Regions from separate parts of the Dorea sp. MB18-49 genome, predicted to be linked through region 2. Evidence: riboswitches for the same ligand, from Rfam matches in the RefSeq annotation. Region 2 holds a riboswitch; the other holds the start of a gene.
The links. Region 2 has a riboswitch for thiamine pyrophosphate ahead of thiS (sulfur carrier protein ThiS). Riboswitches for the same ligand answer to the same signal wherever they lie in the genome.
Positions count from the first base shown of each region.

Region 1: it holds a riboswitch for thiamine pyrophosphate, as region 2 does, so the genes downstream of both, thiW (energy coupling factor transporter S component ThiW) here and thiS (sulfur carrier protein ThiS) in region 2, are expected to answer to the same signal.

Region 1 is NZ_JAMOYX010000037.1:22,312-29,651, forward strand. It holds gene NCY30_RS10930 (molybdopterin-containing oxidoreductase family protein) at 1-1,455, opposite strand, end outside; gene NCY30_RS10935 (MATE family efflux transporter) at 1,525-2,871, opposite strand; gene lepB (signal peptidase I) at 3,021-3,599, opposite strand; gene NCY30_RS10945 (DUF1810 domain-containing protein) at 3,695-4,327, opposite strand; TPP riboswitch at 4,673-4,782, shown strand; gene thiW (energy coupling factor transporter S component ThiW) at 4,882-5,409, shown strand; gene thiC (phosphomethylpyrimidine synthase ThiC) at 5,618-6,928, shown strand.
Region 2 is NZ_JAMOYX010000002.1:10,285-17,624, forward strand. It holds gene NCY30_RS01840 (threonine/serine ThrE exporter family protein) at 1-298, opposite strand, end outside; gene NCY30_RS01845 (DUF4866 domain-containing protein) at 285-1,052, opposite strand; gene NCY30_RS01850 (5-methyltetrahydropteroyltriglutamate--homocysteine S-methyltransferase) at 1,494-2,612, shown strand; gene NCY30_RS01855 (LysR family transcriptional regulator substrate-binding protein) at 2,806-3,075, shown strand; gene NCY30_RS01860 (hypothetical protein) at 3,112-3,411, shown strand; TPP riboswitch at 3,502-3,608, shown strand; gene thiS (sulfur carrier protein ThiS) at 3,827-4,024, shown strand; gene thiF (sulfur carrier protein ThiS adenylyltransferase ThiF) at 4,030-4,710, shown strand; gene NCY30_RS01875 (thiazole synthase) at 4,805-5,593, shown strand; gene thiH (2-iminoacetate synthase ThiH) at 5,606-6,832, shown strand; gene NCY30_RS01885 (thiamine phosphate synthase) at 6,886-7,340, shown strand, end outside.

The DNA.
Region 1 (7,340 bases), on a different contig from region 2:
GCCATGTTCCAATGCTTCATCATGTAACTGCATGGCACGAAGCATGCCGATCATGATCTCAATATCATTCTTCGCCTCTCCGACCGGTTCGATTGCTTTTTCTGACAGGAAGAACATTCCTCCCCGTCCATTCAGCACAACATCTCGTTCAAAGGAAGACGCTGCCGGAAGAACCAGGTCTGCCATCTTGCTTGAATCCGAGAAAAACAGATCTACATTCACATAAAAGTCCAGCGCTTTTAATGCTTTCTGAAAATGCTCCGGCTCCGGCCACATTCTATGGTTCAGGCCGAATCCCACCACAGCTTTCAACGGATATGGTTCTTCCTTCAGAATATAATCTGCAATTCTTGTACACTGCGCTTCCTCACACGGGAGATCAAACCATGCCGGAAAATCTTTCTCACCGATGGCTTCTATCGTATCCAGCCGTTTTACTTTTCCATATTCATTGCAAGGAGACACCGGACCCGGTCTTGACGGATTGCCACCTGGAATATCATAGTTGCCGGTAAGTGCGATCAGACACATCACTGCCCGGTAATTCTGCATTCCATTAATATTATGTACAACTGGAGACGCTGAAAACATCACCCCGGCAGGCCCGTTAGATGCATACATTCTGGCAGCTTCACGGATCAGTTTCTTATCTACACCGGTGATCTTCTCTGCTTTTTCCGGTGGAAACTGATTCACATACGCTTTGTACTCTTCAAAACCATATACATATTTTTCTACAAATTCTTTATCATACAGCCCTTCTTCTATGATCACCTGTGCCATAGACAGCGCAAGTGCTCCGTCCGTTCCCGGCAGAAGTTTCAAGTGGATATCCGCTGCCTGTGTCGTTACGGTCTCTCTTGGATCTACGGCTATGATCTTCGCCCCACGTGCTTTTAACGACTGATAAGGTCTTGCCATTCCCACATTGGAATGATACAGATTGTTACTCCATACGAGAACCGTCTGTGCATGCATCAGATCCGGAAAGCAGATGTCATTTCCATAAATAGATTTCCATGCCATTGCCGCCGACTGAAAACAGGTACTGGATTCCGTACAGTAATTCGGAGACCCGTAAGCATTGGCAAGCCGCAGAAGTGCCGGTCTGTACCATTTCGGATATCCCGCATAAAATGCTGCCGCCTGCGGACCATATTCTTTTTTGATCCTGAGAAGATTCTCTGCAATCATCCGATACGCTTCATCCCAGGATATGCGTTCAAATTCCCCGCTTCCTTTTTTTCCGATCCGTTTCATCGGATACAGAATCCTGTCTTTGTTATAAACATACTGCCTGGAAGCAGCTCCTTTAGAACATAATCCTCCACTCTGCCCCGGAAGATCCCGGCTGCCTTCTACCGACACAAGCGTTCCTTCTTCTACATAAGCATCGATCGGACATCCCGCTGAACAGATATTACAGCGGACTTTTTTTATTACTCTTTGATTCATGCTGTTTCACCCATCAATGTTTCTATGTTCATTCGTACATTTTATTATAACAAGTTGCTTTTCAGTTTTCTATCTATTTTTCAAATTTCTGTCTTTCTTTCCTTTCATGATCTCAAAGTACATAATAAGAAGAAGTGTTCCCGCCAGCACCCATGCCGCCGGAGATGCCAGACAGATTCCCATATAGCTGCCAAAATGTGATGCAATCAGCGATGCACCGCTCCGTCCGACAAGTTCTGCAATCCCCGCTGTCATCGGAAGCAGTCCATATCCCATTCCCTGAATTCCGTTTCTATACAAATTAACAATAACAAGAGGCAGGAATGACACGCTTACACACCTCAAATAAATATCCACATATTCCATGATCTGATTTACATTCTCTGATACAAAGAATATCGTCATATATTTTCCGACAAAGAAAATAATCACACCTGTCACAACCGCATAAATAAATCCAATCAATGTTGCACTCTTAAATCCTTTACGGATTCTCGTATATTTCCCTGCCCCCATATTCTGTGCACAGTAAGTCGCCATCGTTGTACCAAGCGCAACGTAGGCCTGCGTAAACACCTGCTCGATCTTGCTTGCTGCCGCAAATCCGGCTGCAGCTGTAGAACCGAGGATATTCAGGCAAGACTGTACAACAATCGTTCCTATCGCCGTGATGGAATATTGGAATGCCATCGGAAGTCCGATCTTCAGCTGCCATCCGGCCAGATTCTTATCTATTTCCCAGTCTTCTCTATGAAGATACAGTGCGGGAACCTTCTTTGCAATATATAGCAGACACAGGATTCCCGAAATTCCCTGTGCGATCACTGTCGCATAGGCTGCCCCTGCCGCTCCCATTCTAAAGACAATGATAAACACCAGATCCAGCACAATATTCAAAAGTGCTGCAATCACAAGAAAATAAAGCGGACGCTTACTATCGCCTAGTGCCCTTAATACACTTGCAAGATAATTGTAAAGTGCCTGTGCCACAATCCCGCCGCAAATGACCATAATATATCCGTAAGCTTCTCCATACATGTCTGACGGTGTATTCATCAGATGCAACACCTTCGCCATACTGATCATGCTCAGCAATGTAAGAATAACGGTTACGATCCCTGTAAGTACCGCACCGGATGCCACAGACTTCTTCATCGCCTTCATGTTTCCGGCTCCGAAGTGCTGTGCTGTAACAACCGTAAATCCCGCCGTAACTCCCTGCAGGAAGCCAATGATCAGAAATACCAGTGTTCCACATGCTCCTACCGCCGCCAGTGCCGCATTACCGACAAATTTCCCGACGATCACCGTATCTGCCATATTATAAAACTGCTGAAAAATATTACCGATAAAGATCGGCATTGTAAAATTGAAAATGATCTTCCCGGGAGTGCCGGCCGTCATATCTTTTTCCATCCTGTTTTCCTCCTTTTCCGTCATCTGTGTATATCGCTATCTTTCATCTTCATTCTATGTGTTTACGTTAAGAAAAGACCCTGATATCGCTTCAGAGCCTTTTCTCGCAAAACTTTATTCATTATATAAAACACAGAAAACAATTGCAACTATTTTTCTGCAGATTTATTTACAAATCCAACTTTATTAAGCGGCCAGTACCGGAATCCTGCTTTGGCCAGAATTGTCTCTTTCTTTACATACGTGTTATCCCAGTATCTGGAATCCAGACTATTGTTCCGGTTATCCCCCATTACAAAATAACTATCTTCCGGAACTTCATAAGGTCCGAAGCTTCCTGCCATCTCTTCCGGGCAGAAGCTTACCGCCTGTGTCTGCTCTTTTCCATCAATGTAAATCTTCCCGTCTTTCACGGTAACTGTCTCTCCTGGCAGTCCGATCACGCGCTTGATAAAAATCTTGGACGGATCATCTGGATATTTGAAGATTACAATGTCATATCTCTCTGGATCATCTTTGATATATGCCAGACGGTTTCCCAGCACCCGGTCTCCTTTCATAATCGTATTCTGCATAGATTCCGATGGAATCACGGCATTGATATACACCAGTTTGTTCATTGCAAATACAACACAGAATATGATCAGAAATGTTTTCAGATAATCCCATACAGCCGCCATACCGGTCAGCTCTTCCTCTTCCTGCTTCTTTTCCTTTTTATTTTTCATATTTTTACACTCTCCCCTTTCATGTAGCACATACGCGATCTTTTTCACACATTTTTACGTTCTCCCCACGCTTCACACATATAGCTTCATATAGTTTATGAAAGTTTTAATATAACCCTATCCGGACTGAATGCCACTTCATTGCCCTCATTAATCTCTTTCTGATAAAGTTCCGCATCCGGAATCTCTAACTGAATCTCTTCTTCACTTTTCAGCTTCAGAAGGGTTACTTTAGCCATTGGTTCTACCCCGTCCGGTCTTCCTTCACATCCAAAATCCGGTTCATCAATTCTCATCACCAGATATCTCATATCCAGGATATCTACTGTCTGCGCATCTAATTTTCCATCAAAGAACTTATCCAGTACTCTCCGAAAGACTTCATTCTCTTTTGCCGCCAGCGCAAACAACGTCATTGACGAACGCAGTTTCAGATCATCAGGCCATCCCATGACTCTGGTTGCATCATCTGATTCCAGTTGCAAAAGTGCCTCTGAGCTCTCTCTTAAATGTGCATTTGTCACTGCGTTTTCTATATATGCTTTAGCTTCTTCATAGTCTTCAATAGCGTAGTACATTGCAGTACCGCTACTCCCCAGCCCCTGAATCTGCGGAAAAATGTACCACATCCAGCAACTTCTCTTATGTCCACTCTTAATCTCTGCAAGAGCTGTCTTAAATTCTGACTCCTGCGCTTTGATAAACCTCTCTAGATTATTCTCTCTCATTCTTTTTTTGAACCTCCAGTCCATACATCTGTCTGTACGCTGCTTCTTTTCCAGTACAGTTTTTATAACAACATCTTTTTCTATTTTAGCATACCTTTCTATGTCATGTATACATCAAATCATCCGACATCTATAGAATAACCGAAACGCAAAAAGCAGAAACTATTTTTTACACCAGCTTCCGCTTTTCTTACTTTTATTACTTAATCTGTAGGATATGAAGATTCCTTATATTTTTCCAGACTTTTTAAACAGCATATGAAATCCCCTCTTCTTCTTACCAGCAGAAAAATTTTCTTGCATTTTCCGATATGCCAGACTATAATAACGATTGAACAAAGTTTTTTATAAACAGGGGGGAGCTGGAGAAAACCGGCTGAGAGGAAGCGTAATTCCGTTTCGACCCTTTACCTGATTTGGATAATGCCAACGGAGGGATTCATACCATGTATTGATTTGACAGAGATGCCCCCGCATCTCTTCTTTTTTACTTTTTGTACCCTCCATCCGCTTTATGAATGAAGGGTATTTTTTTATGAAAGGAATGTTTATTTATGACACACACAACTTTATCATCAGACTCTTCACGGACAAGACGACTGGCTCTTGCCGGTGTATTTACGGCTCTTGCCATCGTCGGAAGTTTCTTAAGCTTTCCGGTTGCAGGCAGTAAATGTGCACCTGTACAGCATATTATTAATATCCTGGCAGCAGTCACGTTAGGACCCTGGTACAGTGTAGGAATTGCATTTTGTGCCAGCCTGTTACGAAATCTACTTGGTCTTGGCAGCATGATGGCTTTTCCCGGAAGTATGGTTGGAGCACTTTGCTGTGGACTTGTATACTCCATTTGCCACAAGCTCAGCCTGACTTGTCTTGCAGAGGCACTCGGCACAGGAATTCTTGGCGGCCTGGCTGCTTATCCTGTTGCAGTATATATTATGGGAATCACTCCTGCCGGGATCTTCGTCTATGTAGTTCCATTTCTGATTTCTACTATTGCAGGAAGCATTCTTGCATTTCTGCTGATTACAGCGCTGAACAAAAGCGGCGTAATGGCTATGATAAAAACGACTCGTTAAGAGTTGTTTAGAAACGGTACATTGGGGACACCACCTTGTACCGCATACACAAGTATCAGATTTTCCCATCTGATATAGGCGTCAGTAATTTCATAGTTCTTTTATGAACCTCAGATCTGTGTAGAGAAATGTTTCCCTGCATCGAAATCTGTGTGTTTTTGCTGACGCATTATAACCTTATATTTAATTTTTTAACGGAGGCAAACACATGAGAAATTACACAACACAGATGGATGCTGCAAGAAAAGGAATTGTCACTCCTGAAATTGAGATTGTAGCAAAAAAAGAAAACATGACAACAGAAGCACTTATGAAACTTGTTGCAGAAGGCAAGGTTGCAATCTGTGCCAACAAGAATCACACCAGCCTTGATCCGGAGGGTGTCGGAAGCATGCTCCGTACCAAGATCAATGTAAACCTTGGTGTATCCCGCGACTGTAAGGATTACAATATTGAAATGGAAAAAGTTATGAGCGCTGTAAATCTTGGTGCTGAAGCCATCATGGATTTATCGAGCCACGGTAACACACAGCCATTCCGCCAGAAACTGACACATGAATGTCCTGCTATGATCGGTACTGTTCCTGTATACGACAGTGTCATCCACTATCAGAGAGATCTTGCAACTCTGACTGCGCAGGACTTCATCGACGTTGTCCGTCTTCACGCAGAAGATGGTGTGGACTTTGTCACACTTCACTGCGGAATTACACGTAAAACGATTGAACAGATAAAAAAACACAAACGTAAAATGAATATTGTAAGCCGTGGCGGAAGTCTTGTATTTGCATGGATGTGTATGACCGGAGAAGAAAATCCTTTCTACGAACACTATGATGAGATTCTTGATATCTGCGAAGAATATGATGTTACTATCTCCCTTGGTGATGCATGCCGCCCTGGATGTCTGGCCGATGCTACCGATGTATGCCAGATTGAAGAACTTGTGCGTCTTGGAGAACTTACAAAACGTGCATGGGACCACAATGTACAGGTAATGGTAGAAGGACCGGGACATGTACCGCTTGATCAGGTTGCTGCCAACATGAAAGTACAGCAGAGTATCTGCATGGGTGCTCCGTTCTATGTACTTGGCCCTCTTGTTACGGATATTGCTCCAGGTTACGATCACATCACATCCGCTATCGGTGGTGCAGTTGCTGCTATGAATGGTGCTGCATTCTTATGTTATGTAACACCTGCAGAACATCTGGCGCTTCCTAATGTAGATGACGTAAAACAGGGGATCATTGCTTCCAAGATTGCTGCCCATGCTGCCGACATCGCCAAAGGTGTTCCCGGAGCACGTGATATTGATGATAAAATGGCTGAAGCACGTCAGAAACTTGACTGGGACGCACAGTATGCCTGTGCATTAGACCCTGAAACAGCCAAAGCCATCCGTGACAGCCGAAGCCCGGAAGATGATCATAGTGATACCTGCAGTATGTGCGGAAAATTCTGTGCAGTCAGAAGTATGAATAAAGCTTTGGCCGGAGAATATATTGATATTCTGTAATTCTTGGGATTTAATTTATTAACTGGAGAAGCGGCCTCTCAGTCCTTGAAGGAAACAATAGATAAGGCTTCTTGTTCAGGTTCCATACCATAAGAAACACTAAGAGAGTCTGAATCACCTAAAAGCAAAGGAACTACGCTCAAACTCGGCGTTCGCCTCAAACACGTTCGCTTCGTTCCTTTAACAGTGCTTCTGACTCTCTAATTGTTTCTAACGGCATTCCACATTCACAATAATCCTTATCTATTGTTTCCTTCAAGTCGTGACTGGCTGTGAATGTTAATAAATGTGAAGAAGGTGTTGGAAATAGTTAAGCGTCAAAATTATGCGTTGGGTTTTCGAAATTTGCCTGTTTGAGCCGAATGGCAAGTTGCAAATTTCGGAAGCCCGTTTTTAGCATAATTTTGACGCT
Region 2 (7,340 bases):
ACTGGGAAACACAATCGTTTCCATCGAAACAGTTAAATACAATGGACATCAATCCCACGTCTACCGTACAGGTTACACCAAGCTCTTTGGAAAGCCGGTTCATGGAAGTCCGTACACGCCATGCACCGGTTCCACAGGAGAGCATGATTAACCCAACACGGCCGATGACAGAAGCTTTCTCGATCAGTCCGGCTTCTGCAATCAACACATTACTGTCATCATTGGCGTAGTCATGCCATGGAATCTCCATATGATTTTTTTCCATAATATCAATAAAGTCAGAATTAGTTGTCTGCATAAATGATCGCCTCTGCTTTGGAAACGTGGCGTTCCAGATTTTTTAAGAAATGTGAATTCGGAAGGAAAACTCCGATCTCATCATAACGGGTATTATCTTCAACAAGAGAATCCTGTCCATAGAATACATAGGACATAGGAAGCTCTTTCTGAAGTTTTATGACAATATCCAGAATAGCAGAATAAGCTTCTGCTTCGGTTTCTTTTAATTTTACGGTATCCGGTAATTCACGGATCAACAGTACACCGTTATTCTTTTCCAGAATGTTTTGTTCCGGTTCCATATCGTCGGATGTATAAGAATGGCTGTAGCGGTATGCCTGTGCCAGAAAAATATTCTTTGGAGCTCCGAGATCTGTATATACCTCATGGAAATGACGGTATTCCCGTTCATGAATCGATCTCTTATATTCAGGAAGTAACATTCCGTTTTCATCTGTCATGATCATCGGATTCTGTTTTCCGTCCGCATTGAACCGATAGGGAATCAGGAATGCATTTCTTAAAAGATCAAAGACTGTATTCTGACAGATAGCCATCAGAAACGCAGATAAATCCCGATTGCGATAAGAATTAAAAAGAGCCTGTGCGAATTCTGTAGATGACGGAGAATCGGGAAGGTCTACCCCATCGTTACTGAATAAATAACTGCAGAATGTTTCCATCAGTTTTTCACATGCCCATTTATCTTCGGATATTTTCTTAAATAAGATTTCTGATTTTTCTTCTCTGGGAAAAAGTGTTTTTTCCTCCATAATAAAGCGCTTCCTTTCATATTTTTTCATCCGAATAAATTATACAACTGTGATAAAGATAAGTGAAAGCTATAATTAATATAGCGGATATATGATTGTGATATAATAAAGAAGTGAAATCTGAGATTTTTATGCCAAAGTATACAAGAAAGGGTGGCGGTGGCAGGCTATATAGATGTCAAAATATGTAAGAAAAATTGCCGGTGGCAGCTTCTGTAGATAGTCGGTTGATGATTTGAAAGGGATATTTGATATAGTTTAAAACTATGACAAATACACATTTTTTTGTATTATACAAGTTTATCAAAACAAATTATAATAAATCCATCGATCGAGAACATCATCAAGAATATGAAAAATATAAAAAATATAAAAGAAAGCCATCAGGGACAACAAAAAAGACAGAAAACCTAAGTCTCTGCCGGCAAGGAGGAAATAATCATGAACACACCATTTCGTTACGACTTTGTAGGAAGTTTTTTACGCCCACAGAAATTAAAAGACGCAAGAAAGAATTTCGAAGAAGGGACAATCTCACAGGAAAAACTGACCGCAGTAGAAGATGAATGCATCCTGGAACTGGTGGTAAAGATTAAGGAACTTGGATATCATGTGATCACGGACGGAGAATTCAGAAGATCGACATGGCATCTGGATTTCATGTGGGGATTTGAAGGTATCGAGCATCAGAAGACAGTAGAGGGGAATACAACATTTGACGCAGAAGCTGCAATGATTGATGATACATACATGACGGGAAAGATTTCAGTAAAGAATCATCCTTTCGTAGAGCATTTCAAATTCATCAAAGCATTAGAAGATGAAAATACTGTCGCAAAACAGACTATCCCGTCACCGGGACAGTTCTATGCATACTTTACCGGGGCACAGCTTCTGAATACAACATTAGAAATCTATGGATCGGAAGAAGCATTTGCCGAGGATGTGATTAAGGCATACGGTGAATTCGTGCAGGAAATCTATGCAGCAGGCTGCCGTAACCTTCAGTTTGATGACTGCGTATGGGGCGGAATGGTAGATGCGAAGATGGCAGTTGCACTGACCGGAAGAACAGGACAGAGACTGGAAGATTACAAGAAACTCCTTCTGGAACTGAATAACCAGGTAGTAGCACAGGCACCGGAAGATCTGGTGATCAATACACATGTATGCCGTGGAAATTATCATTCTACATTCTTCAGTTCCGGAGCATATGATTCCGTAGCGGATTTGTTATTCGGAGAAGAAAATGTAAATGCATATTATCTGGAATATGACGACAAGAGATCCGGCGGATTTGCACCACTTGCAAAGGTATCCGGCGATAAGAAGGTCGTACTTGGACTTATAACAACCAAGACACCGGAACTGGAAGACAAAGAAAAAGTAATCGCAAGAATCCACGAAGCAGCAAAATATGTTCCGCTTGACCGCTTATACTTAAGCCCGCAGTGCGGATTTGCATCCTGCGAGATCGGTAATAAGCTGACAGAAGAAGAACAGTGGGCAAAGCTTAAGCTTGTAAAAGAGATTGCCGACGAAGTCTGGTCAGACAGATAAGCCAGAGCAGATTGGCCATAAGCCAGCCGATACCGGTAGCAATGGCAGGGGCTGTCAGCTCAAAATGAGGGAAGAAGAACCAGGTTAAGATTATGCGAAGTGCAATCTGGAGCGTACTTCCGGCTAACGTCAGAACCATTTTCCCAAGTACGTTATAAGTACCGGTGAAGGTTCCGCCGGTATTGATCGTACCTTGTACAAGGATCCGATGGTTGCATTATTGCCAGAGGGACACAAGCTGGCAAAAAGAAAGATATTTTCGGCAAAATTTGCAGAGACGGAAGCCTATATTGTAACATGTCCAGGATTAGATATTGATGGAACACGTTATCTGGATAAGCATGGGATTAAGCCGAATGTACAGTTTTCGACAATGGATATTCAGGCAACATATGCGATGGCGGCAGCGGGAATGGGTGTGAGCATTAAAATCGTTCTATCATCTGGAAGTATGATATACTGATAACAAGACCTGCAAAAAAAGATGGAGGTGGACTACATGGATGTTGCAACGATGGTAGCGATTAATAACCTGAATATGGTTACAGTGATGGCAGTACAGGCGGCAAATAATGTAATCACGATCGTAAATGGAGAAAGGATGGAAGAAGATATGGATGGTTCAATGTTAGGTCAGTATATGGGAAAAGAATGTACGATAAGTCTGTTCAACGAAGTAGGAGCAATCAAAGGAAAGCTCATGGACGCAGATATACAGTGGGTAAAGGTTGATACAAAGAAAGGGACACAGCTGATTAACAGAAATATGGTACGGAATATTACTTTTGATAATAAATAGAATGAATAAAAATAGTTGTTTCGAAAAAAGTCAGAAATGAATAAAAAATAAGTTGACATTTCGTGTATGAGTTCTTATACTTAAATGTGTAGATAAAACACGGGGAGCTTGTGTACCAGGCTGAGAGGAAGTTAAGAACTTCGACCCATATACCTGATTTGGATAATGCCAACGTAGGAATGTATAACGTAGATTTTAGGAGAGATGCATTTAGTTGGTAGCTCTCTTTTTTGTTACTATGTGACGGAAATCAGGAACAATTGAATATCGGATAAGTTGAGAGTGAACGAGAGTTCATGAAGGGGTGCACCACCACGGGTGTATTTACTTCGTGAACTCTTTTTTCATACTAAAGTATGCAAGAGAAGTTGTCAGTGGCAAGTTCGCTGTATATATCCGGGAAAGGAGAACATACATGATTATCGTAAATGGAAAAGAAATCAATCTGACAGAGGATACTACTGTTGCAGAATATCTGGAGCAGAATCAGTATCAGGTAAAAAGAATTGCTGTAGAGTTAAACGGAGATATTCTTCCAAAATATAGTTATTCCGATACCATGTTAAAAGACGGCGACCGTCTGGAAGTTGTGACATTTGTAGGAGGAGGCTAACATTCATGGGAGAAATCGTATCAGAAAATATGACGAAAAATGCGAACGCAAAAGTACTTAGTAAAGAAGAGATTATGGCTGCGCTTAATGAAAGACATTCTCCGGAAAAGCAGAAGCATCTGTCTGCAGGAAGGGTTGCGATAGCCGGACTTGGCGGATTAGGATCAAATGTGGCATATGCACTTGCCAGAATCGGAGTCGGACATCTCCATCTGATAGATTTTGATGTAGTAGATATTACGAACCTGAACCGGCAGCAGTACTTTATGGAGCATATCGGAATGTATAAAACAGATGCGTTAAAATCATTACTGTTAAAAATTAATCCGTATCTGGATATCTATACAGACTGCGTGAAAGTCACAGAAGAAAATCTTAAGACACTATTTCGTGACGAGCCTATTGTATGTGAAGCATTCGATAATCCAGAGGCGAAGGCAATGCTGGTGAATGGAATACTGGAATATTTCCCGGGAAAGAAACTCGTATCGGCAACCGGTATGGCCGGATACGGAAGCAGTAATACGATTCGCACACAGAAGTTAATGAAGAACTTTTACCTGTGCGGAGACCGCGAGACGGCACCAACGTATGGAAATGGCCTGATGGCACCAAGAGTTGCAATCTGTGCAGCACATGAGGCGAATATGATCACACGTCTGATCCTTGGAGAAGAGGATGTGTAGGAAGACAGGTAAGAAACATAAGATTCATGCCGCAAAAAAAGATAGATAAATAAAAAAGCATGAGCAGAAAATAATAGGAAAGAAGGTCCTGATTATGGATAAAAAAGAAATAAAAAATACAGATACATTTACACTTGGAGGAAAAGAGTTTACTTCTCGTTTTATATTAGGTTCAGGAAAATTTTCACTGGATCTGGTGAAAGCATGTGTGGAAAAAGCAGGGGCACAGATTATCACACTGGCACTCCGTCGTGCAAATGAAGGCGGTCTGGCAAATATTCTGGATTATATTCCGGAAGATGTGACACTTCTTCCGAATACATCAGGAGCCAGAAATGCAGAAGAAGCAGTACGTATTGCCAGACTTTCCAGAGAAGTCGGATGTGGCAATTTCGTCAAGGTGGAAGTGGTAAGAGATTCGAAATATCTCCTTCCGGATAATTATGAGACGATCAAAGCTACAGAAATTCTTGCAAAAGAAGGATTCGTGGTTATGCCGTACATGTATCCAGATCTGAATGCTGCAAGAGATCTTGCAAATGCCGGTGCAGCATGTATCATGCCGCTTGGCGCACCGATCGGATCAAATAAAGGGCTTAGCACAAAAGACTTTATTCAGATCCTGATCGATGAGATCGATCTGCCAATCATCGTAGATGCCGGAATCGGACGTCCGTCCCAGGCATGCGAGGCAATGGAGATGGGAGCAGCCGCAGTTATGGCAAATACAGCAATTGCGACTGCGGGAGATGTACCGGCGATGGCGGAAGCATTTAAGAAAGCAATCGAAGCGGGCAGAAGTGCGTACCTTTCCGGACTTGGAAGAACGATTGAGCGTGGTGCAAGTGCATCTTCACCGCTGACCGGATTTCTGCAGGATTAGGAGGCACGACAAATGGGAACAAATCATGAAGATACACATATTAATGAAAGTATTTTAAGCGAGGAGATTCTGGAAGACCAGAAGAAGAACCGGATCGATCACATGACCTATCTTCCAGGCATGGAGGATATCGGATCAGAAATACTCGACCAGGTCGTGGCAGCCATGGAGGCTTATGATTATAATACATATACAGCAGAAGATGTAAAACGTGCACTGGCACATGCAGAGCGCACACCGGAAGATTTTCAGGCGTTATTGTCACCGGCAGCACTGCCATTTCTGGAGGAAATAGCGCAGGCAGCGCAGATCGAGACGAGAAAACATTTTGGTAACAGTGTCTATATGTTCACACCAATCTATATCGCAAATTATTGCGAGAACTATTGCATTTACTGTGGTTTTAATTGCCATAACAAAATCAACCGTGCACAGTTAAATGCGGAAGAGATCGAAAAAGAGATGGCGGCGATCGCTGAGACAGGTCTGCAGGAAATCCTGATTCTGACAGGAGAAAGCCGTAACAAATCTACAGTAGAATACATCGGTGAAGCATGTAAGATCGCCAGAAAATATTTTAAAGTTATTGGTCTGGAGGTTTATCCGGTAAATTCAGACGAATATGCATATCTGCATGAATGTGGGGCAGATTATGTAACGGTATTTCAGGAGACATATAACTCAGATAAATATGAGACACTTCATCTTGCAGGGCATAAGAGAATCTACCCGTATCGTGTAAATGCACAGGAAAGAGCATTGAAAGGCGGCATGCGTGGAGTTGGATTCGGAGCACTTCTGGGGCTGGATGATTTCAGAAAAGATGCATTTGCGACCGGATATCATGCATATTTATTACAGAGAAAATATCCACATGCAGAGATCGCATTTTCATGTCCGAGACTTCGTCCGATCATCAATAATGACAGGATCAATCCGATGGATGTGCACGAACCGCAGCTTTTGCAGGTAGTGTGTGCATACCGCCTGTTTATGCCATTTGCAAGCATCACGGTTTCGACACGAGAGTGTGAAAGAGTCCGCGATAATCTGGTAAGTATTGCGGCAACGAAGATATCTGCTGGTGTAAGTACCGGTATCGGAAGTCATGTAGAAGATATCGAAGACAAGGGTGACGATCAGTTTGAAATCTCGGATGGACGTTCGGTAGATGAGGTCTATCAGGCACTTCTGAAACACAATCTTCAGCCGGTGATGAGTGATTATATCTATGTGTAACAGGGAGTATCTTGTGTTAAAAACATGCCGAATACAGCTGAAAGGAGTTGTCAGTGATAAAATCTGTAAACAATCAGGACTTTAAAATCATTGCAGTCAGCAATCGGAAATTATGCAACCGCCCGTTTTTAGAGCAGATAGAAAGAGTCTGCAAGATACATCCGGAAGCTGTGATCTTAAGAGAAAAAGATCTGACAGAAGAGGAATATGGGACATTGGCAAAAGAAGTAATGAATATTTGCCGCCGTTATCAGGTGTCTTGTATTCTTCATAATTTCTGGAAGACTGCACTAGAACTGGGATGTACATCTGTACATCTGCCACTTCCGATTTTGCAAAAAATAGCTGATGAAGAAAAGAAAAAATTTACAAAGATTGGAATTTCTATACATTCTGTAGAAGAAGCGAAAGAAGCAGAGCAATTGGGAGCTTCCTATCTTACGGCAGGGCATATCTATGCGACAGATTGTAAGAGGGGATTACCGCCAAGAGGATTGGGATTCTTAAA